One region of the Bacillus sp. GW821-FHT11D08 genome, then DNA from elsewhere that is predicted to be linked to it. Evidence: riboswitches for the same ligand, from Rfam matches in the RefSeq annotation. Region 1 holds a riboswitch; each other region holds the start of a gene.
The links. Region 1 has a riboswitch for S-adenosylmethionine ahead of metE (5-methyltetrahydropteroyltriglutamate--homocysteine S-methyltransferase). Riboswitches for the same ligand answer to the same signal wherever they lie in the genome.
Positions count from the first base shown of each region.

Region 2: linked by a shared signal. The riboswitch ahead of AC1RRX_RS06775 (phosphoadenylyl-sulfate reductase) and the one ahead of metE (5-methyltetrahydropteroyltriglutamate--homocysteine S-methyltransferase) in region 1 are both predicted to bind S-adenosylmethionine.
Region 3: linked by a shared signal. The riboswitch ahead of AC1RRX_RS12850 (2-hydroxyacid dehydrogenase) and the one ahead of metE (5-methyltetrahydropteroyltriglutamate--homocysteine S-methyltransferase) in region 1 are both predicted to bind S-adenosylmethionine.
Region 4: linked by a shared signal. The riboswitch ahead of AC1RRX_RS04345 (bifunctional homocysteine S-methyltransferase/methylenetetrahydrofolate reductase) and the one ahead of metE (5-methyltetrahydropteroyltriglutamate--homocysteine S-methyltransferase) in region 1 are both predicted to bind S-adenosylmethionine.

Region 1 covers NZ_JBXARS010000002.1:364,253-367,624, reverse strand. The annotation lists gene AC1RRX_RS05595 (STAS domain-containing protein) at 1-128, opposite strand, end outside; gene AC1RRX_RS05590 (S8 family peptidase) at 348-1,307, shown strand; SAM riboswitch class I at 1,447-1,601, shown strand; gene metE (5-methyltetrahydropteroyltriglutamate--homocysteine S-methyltransferase) at 1,685-3,372, shown strand, end outside.
Region 2 covers NZ_JBXARS010000002.1:640,926-644,297, forward strand. The annotation lists gene pyrF (orotidine-5'-phosphate decarboxylase) at 1-405, shown strand, start outside; gene pyrE (orotate phosphoribosyltransferase) at 402-1,034, shown strand; SAM riboswitch class I at 1,136-1,240, shown strand; gene AC1RRX_RS06775 (phosphoadenylyl-sulfate reductase) at 1,368-2,069, shown strand; gene cysP (sulfate permease) at 2,082-3,146, shown strand; gene sat (sulfate adenylyltransferase) at 3,195-3,372, shown strand, end outside.
Region 3 covers NZ_JBXARS010000005.1:300,941-304,312, reverse strand. The annotation lists gene AC1RRX_RS12855 (FGGY-family carbohydrate kinase) at 1-800, opposite strand, end outside; gene AC1RRX_RS12850 (2-hydroxyacid dehydrogenase) at 793-1,809, opposite strand; SAM riboswitch class I at 1,931-2,023, opposite strand; gene AC1RRX_RS12845 (molybdopterin oxidoreductase family protein) at 2,171-3,372, shown strand, end outside.
Region 4 covers NZ_JBXARS010000002.1:153,517-156,888, reverse strand. The annotation lists gene AC1RRX_RS04355 (CvfB family protein) at 1-782, opposite strand, end outside; gene AC1RRX_RS04350 (YajQ family cyclic di-GMP-binding protein) at 882-1,373, shown strand; SAM riboswitch class I at 1,474-1,595, shown strand; gene AC1RRX_RS04345 (bifunctional homocysteine S-methyltransferase/methylenetetrahydrofolate reductase) at 1,685-3,372, shown strand, end outside.

The DNA of each region.
Region 1 (3,372 bases):
GTGATGACGGGATTTGTCAAAGAATAAATCGAATTCGGATCCGAATCTTCCATCGTTTCGATCCACTCTTTCGCAATTTGATCCACTTGTTCTGAAAAATAGTTGTATAATGCTTCACTTATCTTCATATCTCTTCTCCTTTCCCATTTCCAATTATACCGTCAGCGGATCATGAATGAAAATAAAAGCTGTTAAACTATCCATTTATTTGAAATTTTTTAGTGCGATAGATTACGCCTTTTTTATGAAAATGCTTCAAATGACTCTTTCCGGCCGGCATGCTCTGCCATAAAATAGTAGCAACACCCTTGTATCCACTCGCAAGCATAAAAAAGGAGGGCTTTTTTATGAATGGTGAAATGCATTTGATTCCTTATGTCACGGATGAACAGATCATGGAGGTGAACGAGCTTCCAGAGGGGATTAAAGTGATTAAGGCGCCAGAGTTGTGGGCAAAAGGGTTTAAAGGCAAGGATATTAAAATCGCGGTGCTTGACACAGGCTGCGACATCAATCATCCTGATTTGAAAGACCGGATTGTCGGCGGGAAAAACTTCACCGATGATGACGGAGGCAAAGAAGACGCGATTTCCGATTATAACGGACACGGGACACACGTTTCCGGAACGATTGCCGCCAATGATTCAAACGGCGGAATTTCGGGTGTCGCGCCGGAAGCAAGCCTTTTAATCGTTAAAGTTCTCGGCGGTCAAAACGGCAGCGGCAAATACGAATGGATCATTAACGGCATCAACTACGCCGTTGAACAAAAGGCCGATATTATTTCCATGTCACTCGGCGGGCCAAGCGATGTGCCTGAATTGAAAGAAGCCGTCACAAATGCGGTAAAAAGCGGTGTTCTGGTCGTTTGCGCGGCAGGAAACGAAGGCGACGGAGACGAACGTACAGAGGAACTGTCGTATCCAGCCGCTTACAACGAGGTGATCGCAGTCGGATCAGTCTCAATCGCCCGTAAATCGTCTGAATTTTCAAACGCCAATAAAGAGATTGACCTGGTGGCTCCGGGAGAAAATATTCTCTCCACCCTTCCCAACCATAAATACGGGAAACTGACGGGCACTTCAATGGCCGCCCCGCATGTGAGCGGAGCGCTTGCCTTAATAAAAGGGCTTGAACAGGACGCGTTTCAGCGGACGCTTTCTGAGGCTGAAGTCTACGCCCAGCTCGTGCGGCGGACCCTTCCTTTGGACATCGCCAAAACATTGGCCGGGAACGGATTCCTGTATTTAGACGCGCCTGAAGTGCTGATGGAAAGAGCCGAACAGGCACAGCTGCTGTCTTTCTGATATTTTTCTCATATAATGATTGATCAGCTTGTCACATCACCAATTTTTAAAATGTGAGATTTTCTATTGACAGTGATCTGAATAAACTGATAAGATAACCAACAAATGATGTAACTTTTCAAAAAAATTGAAATATTTTCTCTTATCGAGAGTTGGGCGAGGGATTGGCCTTTTGACCCCAACAGCAACCGACCGTAATTCCATTGTGAAATGGGGCGCGTGATTTTTGCGCCGAGACGACTGTCTCATAAGGCACGGTGCTAATTCCATCAGACGTGATCTGAGAGATAAGAGAGGCTTGCATTTTGAAGTTAAAGCCTCTTTCTCTCATGAGAAAGAGGCTTTTTTGTTACATCTCACTTAAAGGAGGAAACTTAATGACAACAATCAAAACTTCGAACCTCGGTTTTCCGAGAATCGGCTTGAACAGAGAATGGAAAAAAGCGCTTGAGGCTTATTGGAAAGGAAACACTGACAAAGAAACGTTTCTTAAAGAACTTGACGGTTTATTCTTATCAGCTGTCAAAACACAGCTTGACCAACATATCGATATCGTGCCGGTCTCTGATTTCACCCATTATGACCATGTGCTTGATACCGCCGTCAGCTTTAACTGGATTCCGGAAAGATTCCGCAGCATCACGGATCCCGTTGATACATACTTTGCGATTGCCCGCGGTGTAAAAGACGCCGTTTCCAGTGAAATGACGAAATGGTTTAATACCAACTACCATTACATCGTCCCTGAATATGACGAAAGCATTGAATTCCGTCTGACGAGAAACAAACAGCTTGACGACTACCGCCGGATCAAAGAAGAATTCGGAGCGGAAACAAAACCTGTCATCGTCGGTCCGTACACATTCGTCACACTTGCGAAAGGATACGAAGAATCAGAAGCGAAAGCGATTCAAAAACGCCTTGTTCCTCTTTATGTTCAGCTGCTGAAAGAACTTGAAGCTGAAGGCGTAAAATGGGTTCAGATCGATGAGCCGGCCCTTGTGACAGCTTCTTCTGAAGACGTCCGTGCCGCAAAAGAACTCTATGAAGCGATCACAAAAGAGCTTTCAGGACTGAATGTCCTTCTGCAGACATACTTCGATTCGGTTGATGCATATGAAGAACTCGTTTCTTATCCCGTACAGGGAATCGGGCTTGACTTCGTGCATGATAAAGGCAGAAACCTTGATCAGCTGAAAAAGCACGGCTTCCCGAAAGATAAAGTGCTGGCAGCCGGTGTGGTCGACGGCCGCAACATTTGGAAAATCGATGTTGAAGAACGCCTTGATGCAGCTCTGGATATCCTCAGCCACGCTGATGTTGAGGAGTTATGGATTCAGCCTTCAAGCAGCCTTCTGCACGTGCCGGTGGCGAAACACCCTGACGAGCATCTTGAAAAGGATTTGCTGAACGGCCTGTCATACGCTAAAGAAAAACTGGCGGAACTCGGCGTCTTAAAAGAAGGGCTTCTGTCCGGCAAAGCGGCCGTCAGTGAGCAGATCGAAGAATCAAAAACGGCACTTAAGGCTTTAAAAGCATTCGCAACAGGAGCGAACTCAGCTCAAAAAGAAGAGCTGAATCAGCTGACGGAAAAAGATTTCTCCCGGCCGGCAAGCTTTGAAGAACGATTGGCGCTGCAGAATGAATCACTCGGTCTTCCCCTTCTGCCGACGACGACAATCGGAAGCTTCCCTCAATCTGCAGAGGTGCGGAGCGCACGGCAAAAATGGCGGAAAAAAGATTGGACGGATGAACAGTACCAAGCCTTTATTAATGCGGAAACGAAGCGCTGGGTTGACATTCAGGAAGAAATCGGCTTAGACGTGCTCGTTCACGGAGAATTCGAGCGGACGGACATGGTCGAATACTTCGGTGAAAAACTGGCCGGATTCGCCTTTACGAAATATGCATGGGTGCAGTCTTACGGTTCACGCTGCGTACGTCCGCCTGTCATTTTCGGAGATGTCGAATTTATCGAACCGATGACGGTAAAAGATACGGTCTACGCCCAATCGCTGACGGAAAAACACATGAAAGGCATGCTGACGGGACCTGTCACCATCTT
Region 2 (3,372 bases), 280 kb from region 1:
GGCACGCCGGCAGGCAGAAAACGCCCGTCTTTAATCGCGGTGACTCAGCTGACCAGCACTTCAGAGCAGGTGGCGAAGGAAGAGCTTCTGCTGCATAAGCCGCTGTTAGAAACGGTCGTGCATTACGGCAAAATGGCGGAAGAGTGCGGGCTGGACGGAGTGGTATGTTCGGTGCATGAAACAAAAGCCATTTATGAAGCGGTCCGGCCTTCATTTCTGACAGTCACACCGGGCATCCGCACGGCCAGTGACGCAGCTGACGATCAAGTCCGGACGGCGACTCCGTTATTTGCGAAAGAAAACGGTTCGTCAGCCATTGTCGTGGGCCGCTCAATTACAAAAGCGGAAAACCCCGTTGAAGCATATGAAGCAATTAAACTGGAATGGGAGGGCGTTCGCCGATGAAACAGGCTATCGCAAAACATCTATTACACATTGAAGCTGTCTTTTTACGCCCGAATGAGCCGTTTACGTGGGCGAGCGGCATTTTATCACCGATCTATTGTGACAACCGTCTGACATTGTCGTATCCAAAAGTGAGAAATGATGTGGCGGACGGGCTCGGCAAACTGCTGAAAGAGCATTTTCCCGAGGCGGAGATGATCGCGGGCACTGCAACGGCGGGCATTCCGCATGCTGCGCTTCTCGCAGACCGTGCAGGCGCACCGATGTGCTACGTCAGAAGCAAACCGAAAGCGCACGGCAAAGGAAATCAAATAGAAGGCGCCATTAAGAAAGGACAAAAAACAGTCGTGATTGAAGACTTGATTTCTACCGGGGGCAGCGTGCTTGAAGCTGCAGCGGCCCTTCAAAGAGAGGGCGCGGAAGTCCTCGGCGTCATTTCCATTTTTACATACGGACTGCCGAAAGCAAAAGAAGCCTTTAAAAAAGCGGGTCTTCCTTATTACTCGTTAACGGATTATGACACGCTGATTGAAGTCGCGCTTGAAAACGGAACGATTCATTCAGATGACATTGAGAAACTGAAATCATGGAAACAGAATCCCGAGTCAAAAGATTGGTTTAAAAAATAATGACAATAAAAACAGGCCTCAGGGCCTGTTTTATTATTCCTATCAAAAAACTCGGGTTGACTTCTGTTAGAATTGTGCTAAAATTTAGTACAAATCTAAAAAGCTTATCAAGAGCGGCTGAGGGACTGGACCGATGACGCCCGGCAACCTGCGTGTCATGCAAGGTGCCGCATCCAGAAAAATGCACAGCATTTTGAAGATAAGGGCTATACCGGGTCACTGTCTTTCATTCCGCTGGATTGAAAGTTTTTTATATGAAAAAAAGATTGAGGGATAAGACAACCGGCAGAAAACAACAGCTGTTTGATTGTCTCCGGGAGGAGGAAAGGAAAAATGCTAACGTATGACACATGGGAAGAGCCGGCGATTACATTTCCGGAAGACGATTCCTATAAAGGCGCGCTGTCCGTTTTAAAATGGGCATACGGCCACTACGGAGACCAGCTTGTTTACGCGTGCAGCTTCGGGATTGAAGGCATCGTCCTGATCGATTTAATTTCTAAAGTAAAGAAAGACGCGGAAATCGTGTTTCTCGATACGGGTCTTCACTTTAAAGAAACATATGAAACGATCGAAAAAGTGAAAGAGCGTTACCCGGGACTGAACATTATCCTGAAAAAGCCCAGCCTTACTCTTGAAGAACAGGCCGAGGCGCACGGAGATAAACTGTGGGAAAGAGAACCGAACCAGTGCTGCTACATCAGAAAAATTCTGCCGTTAAGAGAAGCGCTCGCAGGGCATCCGGCATGGCTGTCCGGCCTTCGCCGGGATCAAGGGCCGAGCCGGGCGAATACGAATTTCCTGAATAAAGACGACAAGTTTCAATCGATTAAAGTATGCCCGCTGATCCATTGGACATGGAAAGACATCTGGAGATATACTTCCAAGCATGAGCTGGATTACAATATCCTCCACGATCAGGGGTATCCGAGCATCGGCTGTGAACCGTGCACTTCACCTGCGTTTACCGCGGAAGATTTGCGGAGCGGCAGATGGAACGGCATGGCGAAAACAGAATGCGGACTGCATGAATAAAGGAGCTGCCCGATGGAATTAGCCGCTATTTTATTCTGCCTGTTTTTTGCCATGAATATCGGAGCCAGCGGAGCCGCGGCTTCAATGGGAGTCGCTTACGGGTCCGGCGCAGTTAAAAAGAAAACGTATGCGCTGATCATCTGCGCGGCCGGAGTCCTGTCAGGGGCGGTTATCGGCGGCGGTGAAGTCGTTAAGACGATCAGCGGCGGAATCATTCCCGAACAAACCATTACGCTCACCATTGTCTGCATTATTATCGGATCGGCGGCGCTATCATTATTCACGGCGAATGTGCTCGGCATTCCGCTGTCGACGAGTGAGGTCACTGTCGGGGCGATTGTCGGTGTCGGCGTCGCGTACAAAGTATTGTTTTTACAGCATCTTTTAGTCATCGTGAGTTTTTGGGTGCTCGTACCGTTCGTCGCGTTCTGTTTCACGTTTCTCGTCTCGAAGGTATTCAGTTCTCTGAATATTCGAGTCATTTCGAGTCGGAAACAGAAGATTTTAGGGATTGTGCTGCTGATTGCGGGGTTTTGGGAAGCTTTTTCAGCCGGAATGAACAATGTCGCAAATGCGGTGGGCCCTTTGGTTGCTGCGGGCGTGCTCAGCGTGTCCAAAGGAACGCTGTACGGAGGCATCTTTGTCGCTCTCGGCGCTCTGCTTTTAGGACGCAAAGTGCTTGAAACCAACGGGAAAAAGATTACGAGATTTTCAGCCGGAGAAGGCATACTGCTTTCAGGAACCGGCGCGGGGCTTGTCATTATCAGTTCCGTCTTCGGTCTGCCGGTCCCATTGGCGCAAGTCACATCATCATCAATTATCGGTATCGGAATGGCCAAAAACGGGCCGAACGTTTTTCATAAAGAAGTCGTGAAAACGATGCTCAAAGTATGGGTCGTTTCACCGTTTTTGTCACTGTCGATTTCGTATTTGCTTGTCTCCCTGCTGTTAAAAGGAGATTACTATTCCATCTTTATGATGGCCAGCGTGCTTTTGGCAGCTGGCGGAGCCGCCAGTCTGATGAAAGCCATCCGAAAAGAGAAACGCTCTGTCCATGAACAAGGCGGAGGCATTTAACTATTAATCTGAGTTTATTTATCTGTTAACTGGGAGGAATCATGTATTATGAGTTTAGCACCGCACGGAGGAACATTAATTAATCGGGTAAATGAGCAGTATGATCTTACATCCGTCCAAAAAGAAATTGAGCTTGATTTGATTTCGTTCGCTGATTTAGAGCTGATCGGGATCGGGGGGTACAGCCCGATTGAAGGATTTTTCACAGAAAAAGATTACGTGTCAG
Region 3 (3,372 bases), on a different contig from region 1:
ATCTTTGTAATCGGCGTCGTCGTGCCGGATACGATGACGATATCTCCCGGCTTTGCATCTGCACTTTTGATGGCAAGCTGTGTGTCTCCCCCGCCTGCAATCACAGGCACTCTTTCAGAAAGGCCGAGAACCGCCGCTTTCTTAAACGTTAACATTCCGACAACCGTCCCAGATCGGACGAGTGAAGGAAGAATGGCAGAAGGCACACCGAAGATGTTGCATAATTTCTCTGACCACGCCTTTTTCCTTACGTCAAACAGCAGTGTTTCAGCAGCCTGTGACGGTTCATAGCTTAAAATACCGCTCAGCTCAAATGTCACCCAGTCACTGATGCTTGTGATGTACTTCACTTCTTTCCATAAAGACGGCTGTCTAGCTTTTAATCCGACAAGTTTCATGGCGGAAAATAAAGCGCTCGGAAGACGTCCGGTTTGCTGATGCACTTCTTCTATTGCCTCAATCCCGTCTTCCCATTCACGCCCTCTGTTATCAATGTTGGGCAGACCGAGAAATGCCTTTTTACCTTTATTGATCAGAACAATTCCCTGCCTCTGGCTTGTGGAGGTGATTCCGATTAATGTAATATGTGGGCTTTTGGCAATAACCTTCCTTGCCATAGCGCTGATTTGCGTCCATAATCTTTCCGGTGAGAAATATCGTCCGTCCGGATAAAGCGGATCCGTCACATATTCAATGTCTTCCCTTTCAAGCGCGGTCACTTCGCCGCCGGCAGTCACGACCGCGACTCGCGCATTCCCCGTCCCGATGTCAAATACAAGGTAGCCTTTTTGTTCAGCCATTACAGCCTCCTCCTTCCGTTTCAAGTTCTCTTTTGTTATAAAGTTCACGTATTGAGCAGGTTTGATCTTGTTTCCATTTGAAAAGCGCTTCATTTAAAATCTTCACATGATGATCTTCCACTTCAAATGTTGCGCCCGCTAAATGGGGAGTCGCTAATACATTAGGCAAAGAGATCAATTCATAATCAGAAGATTCTGGCGGTTCGTGATAAAACACGTCAAGGATCGCTCCCTTAATCCGCCGTTCTTTCAGCACCCGCAGCAGCTCTTCCCTGTCTGTAACCACCGCTCTTGACGTATTGACAAAAACAGCTTCCTGTTTCATCAATTGAAAGTGCCGGGCGCCGATAAGGCCGATGGTTTCTTCTGTACGCGGCAAGTGAACGGAAACAATATCACTTTCAGAAAATACCCGTTCAATCGTCGTTTTTTCATACTCCCGGTTTTCATGACGGACAAATGGATCATAGTAAAGCACCTTGCAGTCAAAAGCGGCCAATAGCCGGGCGATTCTCTGTCCGACGGCTCCGAAACCGATAAGGCCGACTGTTTTCCCCGTCAGCTCATTTCCTCTGAATTTGACGTAAGCCTGCAAATAATCACCATTCCACTTCCCGTCTTTCAGCCACTGATGGGAAGAATACGTATGACGCAAAAATGAAATCACATTTCCGATAAACATTTCAGCAACAGCCTGGGCATTGCGGGCCGGTGTAAAGAAAACGGGGATTTTTCTTTTAGTCGCCGCCGCAATATTCACGTTAGACGGCATTCCTCTGCAGACACCGATAAAAGCGGAATCAGGCAATATGTCAATAACACGCTCAGACACCTCATCAAGTTCAGTGATAAGCCCCGACGCGTTTGTCTCTTGAATCATTCGGATCAATTCATCTTCCCGATAGGCCCGGCCGTGCTTCTTCCACGGCCGGTGCACAGTCCGGCCGAACAGCTCAGTCAGCTCCTTCAGCCCCTCGTCGTGATATGGTGCGGTAATTAAAACCGTCATGGTGCAAAACATCCTTTTCACATAAATTTTTTCATAAAAAAATCTCTTTCCCCAAAGAAGGAAAGAGATTCATATACCGTCTTTATGCGCTTGAAGCGCACAAATATGTATAGATCATTCTTTCCTATCTTTCAAGCATACGCTTGCTGGAATTGGCACAATAAATGTTGCCGAGGTTTCGTAGGGCCAGTCCCTCCACCTCTCTGGATAGAAAATAAAATGATGAAATTGTCAGGCTGTTTAAAAGAATAAACTCATCATAGAAAAGTCTTTCCGTGATGTCAACACTTTTTTTCTGAATTGACGTTCGATTTTGAAATGTTATAATGCTTACAATATAAACAAAGAGGAGAAATGGGCTATGAATTCTGCTGCAAAACAGCCGAACGGGGTCTTTAAGTCGGTATGCTCACTAGACTGTCCCGATCAATGCGGCTTGCTTGTGACAAAAAAAGACGGAAAAATCGTTAACATTCAGGGAGACCCCGATCACCCGGTCACATCAGGGAATATTTGCAACAAAGTCAGACACATGGCTGAGCGTATTTATGATGAGAAACGCATAACCGTTCCGTTAAAACGGATCGGTAAAAAAGGTGAAGCCGCGTTTACGCCTATTTCCTGGGAGGAAGCGATCAATACGATCAGTGCGCGCTGGAAAGAGCTTATTGCCGAAGAAGGAGCGGAAAGCATTCTTCCGTACAGCTTTTACGGCAATATGGGAAAACTGGCGGCAGAGGGAATGGACCGCCGTTTTTTCCATCGTCTCGGAGCGAGTCATCTCGAACGGACGATCTGCAGCAAAGCCGGATCTGAAGGCTATAACTATACAATGGGTGAAGGAGCGGGTACTGATCCGGAAGAGACCATACATGCAAAGCTCTTTATTTTTTGGGGAATCAATGCCGTCAGCACGAATATGCACCAAGTCATGATTGCCCAAAAAGCCCGGAAAAAAGGGGCTAAAATTGTCGTTATCGATGTACATAAGAACCAAACCGGCCGGCTTGCCGATTGGTTTATTCCCATTCGCCCCGGCACAGATGCCGCACTCGCCCTCGGTATCATGCATGTCTTATTCGACGAAAACCTTCACGATGAAGCATTTCTCACAGAATACACCGAAGGCAGTGACGAATTAAAAGCGCATGTTAAACACTATGATCCGGAAACGGTTTCTGCTATTACAGGCGTTAAAGCCGACGATATCAGACGCCTTGCGAGAATGTACGGGGAAACCTCCCCTTCCCTTATCAGGATCGGAAACGGCATTCAGCACCATGACAATGGCGGAATGATCGTCCGCACCGTTGCCTGCCTTCCGGCTGTTACAGGACAGTGGCTCAACACCGGAGGAGGCGCAATCAAGCACAACAGCGCGGTATTAAACTATAACAGACAAGCGCTCCAGCGGCCTGATCTGCTTTACGGCAGGAAGCCACGATCATTTAATATGAACAGGCTCGGAAGCGTTCTTTTAGAAACAAAACCGCCCGTGCGCTCCCTGTTTATTTACGGTACGAATCCCGCAGTGGTTGCGCCGGAAGCGAATAAAGTCAGAAA
Region 4 (3,372 bases), 210 kb from region 1:
TCAGGATGGCTTTTGTCTCCGTAAGGCATCGCGCCGTTTCTTGATCTCAGATAGGTCAGAATTTCTTCCGCGTCAACCGAAAGCGCATCCTGCTTTCTCGGCAGCAGGGACATGTTGACGGAGCCGTCTTCCTTCACCTCGATGACACGCCCTGTCACGCGGCTGCCGAGTCTCGGCTCTTCTTTTCTTTCTGAAGGGTGAATAAACGCGCGGATGCCTTCATCGGTAATCAGAAAAGAGCCTGATGCAATCAGTCTGTACACCGTGCCCGTCAGGTCTTTATTCATGACGTCTTCCCCTGCATCCGTAAATAATTCACTGATGATATCCTCAGGCGCCGGCTTGGCAAACATGCGCCCGCGGCTTGTCACCTTCAGCATGCAATACAGTCTGTCTCCTTTTTGCGGCCAGACGGATTTGTACGGAGGCAGGTGCTCCGTTGCGACGAGCGCGTCTTTTGACAGACCGACGTCGACGAATACGCCCATATCTTCCACAGCGTCCGTCACTTCCACCCATCCGTAGTCATAAAAGCTGATGAGCGGCTTTTTCATCGTCGCCGCGAGTCTTTCCTGATGATCGACGTAAATAAATACGTCCACTTCATCTCTGTCTTCGATATCCTCTGTGATTTCACTGTTATGTAAAAGAACCGTATCCTCGCCGTCGGTTAAAAAATAACCGAAATCGGTTTGGTGATCTATACTAAGCGTGAGCTGCTGCCCTGGTCTCATGTTATCGTCCTTCCTGATTCGCCCGTATGAGGCTGATGTTTTTCTCATTTTTTCCAATATGCATAAATTCATGCTTTATGCTGTTGGACATTTCTCTTTATTCTACTATAATCAACTCATAAGTGAAATGTTATAGGAGGTTTTCTCATGGCAAAAGAAAGTTCTTTTGATATTGTATCCAAAGTTGAATTTCCCGAAGTGCAGAATGCGATTCAGATGACGCTGAAAGAAATCGGCACGCGCTATGACTTTAAAGGATCGAAAAGCGATGTAACTTTAGAAAAGGAAGAACTTGTCCTGATTTCTGATGACGAGTTTAAACTGAATCAGCTCAAAGATGTGCTGAGCGGCAAGCTGATCAAACGGGACGTGCCGACGAAAAACATTGAATACGGCAAAATCGAAAATGCATCGGGAGGCACGGTGCGCCAGCGTGCGAAGCTTGTACAGGGCATTGATAAAGACAACGCCAAAAAAATCAACGCGGTGATTAAAAACTCCGGCTTGAAGGTCAAGTCGCAGATTCAGGACGACCAAGTGCGCGTCACCGGAAAAAATAAAGATGATCTGCAGCAGATTATTGCAGCCGTCCGCGGAGCAGACCTGCCGATTGACGTTCAATTTATTAATTTTAGATAAATTATGTGATTCCTATTGATTATTGTCTCTATTTTCGGTAAATTTGGAGAAAGGGATTTTCACAGTTAAGTTTTGGAAACCCATGACAATTACATGAACGTTCTTATCAAGAGAAGCCGAGGGACTGGCCCGACGACGCTTCAGCAACCGGTGTAGTGGTTTACCCAAACCATGACCAAGGTGCTAAATCCAGCAAGCTAAAAACAGCTTGGAAGATAAGAAGAGAGACAAATGATTACAAAGTCTTCTTCTTAAGAAGACTTTTTTTATTTCTCTTTTTTCCTTGCTGAATGTGACGAAGGAGGCAAACAATGGGACTATTACAAGACTTAAAAGAACGGATTTTAATCGGAGACGGCGCGATGGGCACTCTCCTCTATTCCTACGGCATTGACAGATGTTTTGAGGAACTGAACGTATCAAAGCCCGAAGAGATCAAGCGGATACATAAGGCTTACGTGGAAGCCGGGGCAGACATCATCCAGACAAATACGTACGGCGCGAATTTTATTAAGCTCTCAAGATACGGACTTGAGGACGAAACGAAAAAAATCAATCAGGAGGCGGTCAGAATCGCGCGCGCTTCCTCAGACGGCGCTTATGTATTGGGAACGATGGGCGGCATCCGCACCTTTAACAAAAACGCCTACAGCCTGGAGGAGATTAAACGCAGCTTTCGGGAGCAGCTTTATTTATTGCTGCACGAAGAGCCGGACGGTCTGCTTCTGGAAACATACTATGATTTAGAAGAGGCGCGCGAAGTGCTGAAGATCGCGAGAAAAGAAACGGAACTTCCGATTATGCTGAACGTATCCATGCACGAACAGGGCGTGCTGCAGGACGGAACGCCGCTTCGGGAAGCCCTCAGGTCCATTGCCGATCTCGGCGCTGACATAACGGGAATCAATTGCCGGCTCGGCCCGTACCACATGATTGAAGCGCTCACCGAAGTGCCGATTTTCAGTGACGCTTATTTATCGGTCTATCCGAACAGCAGCCTTCCGTCTTTAGAAGAAGGCCGGCTTGTTTATGATACGGACGATGCCTATTTCCGGGAGAGCGCCGTACAGTTCCGCACTCAGGGCGCGCGCATTATCGGCGGCTGCTGCGGTACGACGCCAAACCATATCAGAGCCATGGCTGAAGCGGTCCGCGGCCTTTCCCCCGTCACTGAGAAAGAAGTGAAAATCAGACGGGAAGAAGAAGTCATCTCAGTCAGCAACGAACGAATCGAACCGGGTTTAAACGAAATCGCCGCTCAAAAACGGTCAATTATCGTAGAGCTTGATCCGCCGAAAAAATTGAATTTTGACAAATTTCTGCAAGCGGCGGCTGAATTAAAAGAAACCGGCATAGAAGCGCTGACGCTCGCCGACAATTCATTGGCGACACCGCGGATCAGCAATGCAGCCTGCGGTTCATTGCTGAAAGAGCGCCTTGATATCCGTTCTCTCGTTCACATTACATGCAGAGACCGCAACATCATCGGCCTTCAGTCACATTTAATGGGGCTGGATACGCTCGGGCTCACCGACATTTTAGCCATCACGGGTGATCCTTCAAAAATCGGCGACTTTCCAGGGGCTACCTCCGTCTATGATTTAACGTCCTTTGACTTGATCAGGCTGATTAAACAATTCAACGAGGGCATTTCTTTATCAGGGAAACCGCTCGGCAAGAAAACGAACTTTTCCGTAGCCGGAGCATTTAATCCGAATGTCCGCCATCTCGATAAAGCAGTAAAACGGCTGGAGAAAAAAATCGAGTGCGGAGCTGACTACTTCGTGTCCCAGCCTGTCTACTCGGAGCAGCAGCTCATTGACATTCATCATGAAACGAAGCATCTCAAAACACCGGTGTATATCGGAATCATGCCGTTAACGAGCAGCCGCAACGCAGAGTTCATCCATCATGAAATCCCGGGCATTAAGCTGTCAGACAGCATCCGCGAAAAAATGGCGCTCGCCGGCGAAGACAAGCGGAAGCAGAAAGCCGAAGG